3 regions of the Paenibacillus sp. JJ1683 genome follow, and region 3 is predicted to be linked to each of the others. Evidence: riboswitches for the same ligand, from Rfam matches in the RefSeq annotation. Region 3 holds a riboswitch; each other region holds the start of a gene.
The links. A riboswitch is a leader RNA that binds a small molecule or an ion and turns the genes downstream of it on or off. The one in region 3 is predicted to bind glycine.
Positions count from the first base shown of each region.

Region 1: linked by a shared signal. The riboswitch ahead of ACUC6J_RS18930 (alanine/glycine:cation symporter family protein) and the one ahead of sdaAB (L-serine ammonia-lyase, iron-sulfur-dependent subunit beta) in region 3 are both predicted to bind glycine.
Region 2: linked by a shared signal. The riboswitch ahead of gcvT (glycine cleavage system aminomethyltransferase GcvT) and the one ahead of sdaAB (L-serine ammonia-lyase, iron-sulfur-dependent subunit beta) in region 3 are both predicted to bind glycine.

Region 1 is NZ_CM129820.1:4,425,399-4,427,665, reverse strand. It holds gene ACUC6J_RS18935 (glycoside hydrolase family 1 protein) at 1-522, shown strand, start outside; glycine riboswitch at 691-775, shown strand; glycine riboswitch at 787-881, shown strand; gene ACUC6J_RS18930 (alanine/glycine:cation symporter family protein) at 1,040-2,267, shown strand, end outside.
Region 2 is NZ_CM129820.1:4,250,473-4,252,739, forward strand. It holds gene gcvH (glycine cleavage system protein GcvH) at 91-489, opposite strand; glycine riboswitch at 885-984, shown strand; glycine riboswitch at 985-1,081, shown strand; gene gcvT (glycine cleavage system aminomethyltransferase GcvT) at 1,161-2,261, shown strand.
Region 3 is NZ_CM129820.1:471,076-473,342, forward strand. It holds gene sdaAA (L-serine ammonia-lyase, iron-sulfur-dependent, subunit alpha) at 1-448, opposite strand, end outside; gene sdaAB (L-serine ammonia-lyase, iron-sulfur-dependent subunit beta) at 438-1,127, opposite strand; glycine riboswitch at 1,339-1,453, opposite strand; gene ACUC6J_RS02090 (DUF6359 domain-containing protein) at 1,668-2,267, shown strand, end outside.

The DNA.
Region 1 (2,267 bases), 1.8 Mb from region 3:
AATAACACGGTCGATTTTATCTCATTTAGTTACTATATGACCTTGACCGTATCGGCAGGGCCAGAAGGCGAAAAGGCAGCAGGGAACCTGATAGGCGGTGTGAAAAATCCGTATCTGCAGTCTTCCGACTGGGGATGGCAGATCGATCCGATCGGCCTGCGTGTTACACTGAATACGTTTTATGATCGCTATCAAAAGCCACTGTTCATCGTGGAAAATGGCTTGGGTGCGTATGATAAGGTAGAAGAAGACGGCTCTGTGCATGACACGTATCGCATTGATTACTTGCGTCAGCATATTGCCCAAATGAAGGAAGCGATTGCTGACGGTGTTGATCTGATTGGTTACACCAGTTGGGGACCTATCGACCTTGTGAGCATGTCTACGTCCGAAATGTCCAAGCGCTACGGATTTATTTACGTTGATCTGGATGATGACGGTAACGGAACGCTTCAACGCTCCAAAAAGGACTCATTTAACTGGTATAAAAATGTGATAGCAACCAACGGTGAAGAACTGTAATTCCATATCGTTTTGGCGGGTACAGCAGAGAAAATCCTCAGGATGCAATCTGCTGTACCCGCTTTTTGTATAGACACTCTATTGATTCTTTCAGAGGGCTTCACAAATTTTTCACTTGTAATAAGCTGAAATTTTTCTGTATAATGAATAAAAATTTCATATGTCTGGTTGATGTTTGCGGGAGATGGAATGAAAGTTCCAACCGAAGGGGCAAAACTCTCAGGTGCTTAGGCTGATTTACAGCAACGAGCAGGGACCGTAAACGGACAGAACTCTGGAGAGACCCTTAATTGGGCGCCGAAGGTGCACCGCAGATCACATCTGCTTAAACTCTCAGGCAAAAGGACAGAGACGCGAATAACCTGTGACAGGGATAGCCCTAGGCTTTTTATAAGCTTTTAGAGGTGAAATCCTGCACAAGATGGTTGTATTTTTTCGTGCCTTTAACCTCTCCAGGAGTCGAATCAACAGATTTGACTCTTTTTTGTTTTCTACTATGCTGGAGGAGCGGGTTGAAATGAATTTGGTACATGTGTTAGAAACGATTAGCAGTTGGATATGGGGGGCGCCTCTCATCATCCTTGTTATGGGAACGGGGTTATGGCTGACCATACGTCTAAAAATGTTGCAGGTATTCCGCCTGCCCCTGGCGATCAAGCTCATCGGTAAGGCCCCGAATGAAGGTAGCGGGGATGTGAGTAGTTTTGCGGCTTTGAGTACGGCATTGGCGGCTACCGTCGGTACAGGAAGTATTGTCGGTGTAGCAACAGCCATTAAGCTGGGCGGGCCGGGTGCCTTGTTCTGGATGGTCGTTGCAGCCTTCTTTGGGATGGCGACGAAATATGCGGAAGGTGTACTTGCGGTAAAATACCGGGTGAAGGATCGGAATGGACAATTTTCCGGCGGCCCGATGTATTATATTGAAAAAGGCCTGGGACGCCGTTTTAAACCGTTGGCGATGCTGTTTGCTTTTTCAGGGATGCTGGTAGCGTTGTTCGGAATTGGAACATTCCCTCAGGTCAAGGCGATTGTATCTTCGACTGAAAACAGTTTTGGCGTTCCGCCGATTGTAACGGCGCTGACAATTGCTGTCCTTACAGGTCTTGTGACCATTGGTGGACTCAAAAGCATTGCCAAGGTATCGACGAAGGTCGTTCCTTTTAAAACAGGCCTGTATGTATTAATTTGTATCATTGTACTGATTCGATTTGCTGACCAACTTCCTGCCGCAATTGCGCTTGTGCTTCATTCGGCATTTTCAACTACATCGGCAACCGGCGGATTTGCAGGAGCTACGATTATGCTGGCCATGCGCAGTGGGGTAGCCAGAGGTATTTTTGCCAACGAAGCTGGATTGGGGAGCGCACCGATTGCAGCCGCAGCTGCCAAAACCAAATGGCCTGCGGAACAAGGGCTGATTTCCATGACGGGTGTGTTTATTGATACGATGGTTATTTGTGTGATGACCGGGTTGACGTTACTGGTTAGCGGGGTGTGGAGCGGGCCTACCGATGCAGGCTTGATGACTCAGCAAGCCTTTTCCAGTGCATTTCCGCTGGGAGCAGAGCTGCTCACCATCATCCTGATTATGTTCGCATTCACCACCATGCTCGGCTGGAACTATTACGGGGAACGCTGTGTTGAATACTTGCTTGGGGTTAAGTGGATCAAGCCTTATCGTTATTTGTTCATTGTACTGGTTGGCGGGGGCGCGTTCATTAAACTGGATGCGATTTGGCTGCTGG
Region 2 (2,267 bases), 2.0 Mb from region 3:
AAAACGAGCGGACTAACGATGCTTTTATTCAATTCAATATCCATATAAAAATTTAGAATAAAGCGCTAATATTCCATCTTATATTGCTCATTATTGTTCATCCGAAATCAACTGCTCGTACTGATCCGCAGACAGCAGCTTGCTCAGAGCTTCCTCGACATCATTGCCCATCTCTACTTCAATCATCCAACCCTTTTCATAGGGAGATTCATTCACCAGCTCAGGTGTGCTTTCCAGAGCTTCATTTACTTTCAATACGGTTCCCGCCACCGGAGCAAAAAGGTCGGATACGGTCTTCACCGATTCAATTGTACCAATCTCTGCCCCCTGTTCAATCGTTGCTCCCGCCCCAGGTAATTCCACAAAAACAATATCACCCAGTTGATGCTGTGCAAAGTCTGTAATGCCGATCCTCAACGTCCCGTCTGCTGTGCGCTGAACCCACTCATGTTCGTCTGTATACCAAAGTTCCCGTTTCACTTCACTCATCCTGCTTTCGCCTCACTTCCACATGAATAAAATGCTTTTAATCACCTGTATTAGACAGGTTAAGATTATGACAACATGAACACTCATGTCAATAATACTAACAAAAATACTTCATGTTATCTCATATAGCATAGAATATTAAAAAATGATAACTTGTAACAAACGCTTACATATCCTTATTTATACATTAAATGTTTTTTGGATTGTTTTATATGACATTTTTATTGACATTTTGAATGAATTTGCGTATTAATGGGTTATAGCAAATGCTTTTGGAAATACCCCGACAACTGCAAACGCGGATGAACGCGGAGGGAGAGACTACCCAAAAGATTCGCATAGCTGTTGTCGTATCTGAGACAGTTGTGCACGCGAACTCGGATCAAGTTGTTACCTGCAAAACTGGGTAACCTACCGTTGATCCAAAAGGTAGCGCCGAAGGAGTAAACTTGCATTGCAGGTGAATCTCTCAGGCAAAAGGACCTCTGCCGGACGCATCTCTGGAGAGCATTCGCGATTAGAGCGGATCACCCAAGGGGAAACCTGGTTCACACCGGGGTAACTTTCTGGTATCAAGGACAGAGCTGAAAGAAGAGTATGGACTGCCGTCTATACGTTTCTTTCAGCCTGTCTTTTTTGTTTAGCCGATTACACTGGATAGGAGTGAAAAAATGTCTAATTTGCGAAGAACACCATTATTTTCGTCTTACGGGACGCAGCCCGGGGTTCGTTGTATTGACTTTGGCGGGTGGGAGCTTCCCGTTCAGTTTAGCGGCATCCAAAAAGAGCATGAGGCCGTCCGGCAATGCGCGGGTTTATTCGATGTCTCGCACATGGGCGAGTTTTTGGTTGAGGGCAAAGAAGCCGAGGCTTTTTTGCAATGGGTAACCACGAATGATGTCAGCCAGTTGGAACCGGGCCAGGCACAATATTCACTCCTGTGTTACCCCGATGGAGGCGTAGTGGATGACTTGCTTGTATACTGCAAAGGACCAGAGCGCTACATGCTCGTTGTGAATGCCTCCAACATCGACAAAGATTGGGATTGGCTCATGCGCCACGTACCTGCATCGGTTCATCTGGAGAATGTGTCTGATGCGATCGCATTGCTGGCATTACAAGGACCGGAAGCAGCACATATTGCCGCAGCCGTGACAGATGCAGATATTACGAATCTGGCATCTTTCCGATTCCATGAGAACGTGCAATTGTTCGGAGCAAAAGCACTCGTCTCCCGAACCGGATATACCGGGGAAGACGGTTTTGAATTTTATATACCTGCTGAGGAAGCACCCGCCGTGTGGAATGGTTTGCTTCGTTGCGGTGAATCGTATGGGCTAATTCCCGCTGGGCTTGGTGCTCGCGATACACTGCGGTTTGAGGCACGGCTGCCGCTGTACGGACAGGAGTTATCTGCCACCATTTCACCGCTTGAGGCTGGTTTAGGTTTCTTCGTCAAGCTGAATAAAGGAGATTTTATCGGCAGAGAAGCACTGCAACACCAGAAAGAACAAGGAATTCCTCGCAAGTTGATCGGGCTGGAAATGATTGACCGCGGTATCCCGCGCGCTCATTATCCAGTCTTCGCGGAAGGCCAACACATTGGTGAGGTCACAACGGGGACTCAATCGCCCACCTTGAAGCGTAATTTGGGGCTAGCCTTGGTGGACAGTCGTTTTAGCACCCTATCTACACCGTTAGAGGTCGAAATTCGAGGTAAACGCCTGCGTGCGGAAGTGGTCCCAGCCCCCTTTTATAAACGGTCACGCTGATCTTAA
Region 3 (2,267 bases):
CTCCGGCTGCGAACAAGCCGTGCACCATATGCTCATCATCCCAGCCGAACCGCTCCTGCGCACTAATGAACACACCGGGGATGACTCCACAAGAGCCAGCAGTGGGCGTAGCCACAATACGCCCCATGGACGCATTAACCTCCGACACGGAGAGCGCATAAGCCATGGCGAGTGCGGAGGCGTCGCCGGAGCAGGTTTCCCCTGTCCGCAGATACTCGGCCAGACGCTTGCCGTCGCCGCCTGTTAATCCACTGCGGGATACGGTGTCTTGTGTCTGACCACGATGAACGGCCTCCTTCATGACTTCATAATAATCAGACATTTGGCGGAAGATTTCTTCTTCCGTTGTATTCGTCTCTTGTACCTGCTCTTGAATCATCAGGCGGCCAATCGTGGTGGATTCCTCCGCGCATATGGCGCTGATTTCATGCAGATGGCTAAATCGCATCAGATTCAGCTCCTTTTTTCAAATTAATCATTTTAATTTCGTACATATGTGGTAAGGATCGTAGTTTTGCGATCAGTTCAGCCGTAGGAGGACTGTCCGTTTCGATGGCGGTAAGTGCTTCACCATCTCGGCCTTTGCGATCCACATGCATATAGGCAATGTTAATGTCGGCAGCGCCGAGTGCTGAAGTCACCGCACCTAATGTGCCGGGCTTATCCGAGTGAAGAAGCACCAACGTAGCCAGCTCCCCGGTCAGGTTGACTCGGAATTCGTTGAGCTGCTGGACATGGATGCTGCCGCCGCCGATGGAGGAGCCCAGCAGTGTGCGCTGATCCTCACCCTTCCACAGTTCAAAACGGACGGTATTTGGATGGGGCGCGGGTAGTCCGCTGACGGCAAACTCCACGGCCATTCCAGCCTGCTCCGCCCATTGCTCGGCATCTGGAATTCGGTGGTCGTCTGTATCGTAATTGAGCAGGCCTGCGATGAGTGCTAGGTCTGTACCGTGTCCTTTGTAGGTGTCGGCGAAGGAGCCGTACAGTGTCATGCGGGCACGGTCCGGCTGCATCCCGAGCCAGTGACGGGCAACGCGTGCAAGCCGCACCGCGCCTGCAGTGTGTGAACTGGAAGGTCCGGTCATGGCCGGACCGATAATGGAAAATACATCTTTGAAACGCATGGTGTGGCCCCCTGTATGTTCTAGTACCATAGTATATGGTATTTCCGCGTTTGTGCGCAGCTATGACGGTTCCTAATGCTGACGTACAATGTGAGCGCAAAAAAGGACAGGATAAGGGAGTTTCCCTTATCTCTGTCCTCGTTACCTGAGAGTTTCGTGCGGTGTCCTTACCGCCTTACCCCTTGGGTGGCTTGCGCTCTCTCCAGAGTTGCGTCAGATGACGATACATGGACCTGAGAGATTATCCGCCAGCCGGGTGCTGACGTCTTGCTCCTTCGGTGCCGCCAGCGTGTAAGCCCCTGGACAGACTCTCCCGTCATCTTCATTCGCGTATACCGTTCTACATATCTTTCTTAGCGTAATGTATGCCGTGCTCGGTGTCAATCGCAGGTTTCAATTTTTACATAAACAGGCGAGTTTCCGATAAAAAAGATTAAAATTTACATAATTATGGATGAAATCAGGAAGGAATTAGAAGATTGACAGCTAATCTGATAGAGGACAAGTACATTTATGGAATTATAGGAGGGATATTGACGTATGGTAAAAGGCTTGCGGTTCACAGGTTCACGCTTGAAAGGGGTGCTGCATCTAGCAGCGATCGTATCGCTGTTGATTGGGATCCTCGTTCCATTCGGTCAGGTCAAGGCAGAGGGAGCATTGACAGTAGACGAAGCACTTCAGCGCCAAGGCAGTGGAGGTACAGTGACGGTGGAAGGCTACATCGTCGGACATGCTACCGGATCGAAAACAGCTAATTTTTCTGCTCCGTTTGCGAATGATTTTAACGTACTGATTGCCGACCAGGCCAATGAACGTAGCACGTCTAATCTATTGGATGTGCAGCTGACATCTGCGTACAGAGGGCAATTTGGGTTAACAGGTTATCCTGAACTGGTCGGCAGCAAAATTCGCGTGACAGGTACGCTTGGTGCCTACAATAATTTTGGTGGAGTAAAAAGTCCAAGCGCTGTGGAACTGGTGAGTGGAAGCGAGCCGGGGGAACCAGGTGAACCTGGCGAACCTGAACCTGGCAACCCGGGTCAACCCGGTACTACACTGCCGGATGGAAAAGGCAAAAAGGTGCTGTTCGATAATACGCACGCACAGACGGCTGGTGCAGCAGATTGGGTCATTGAA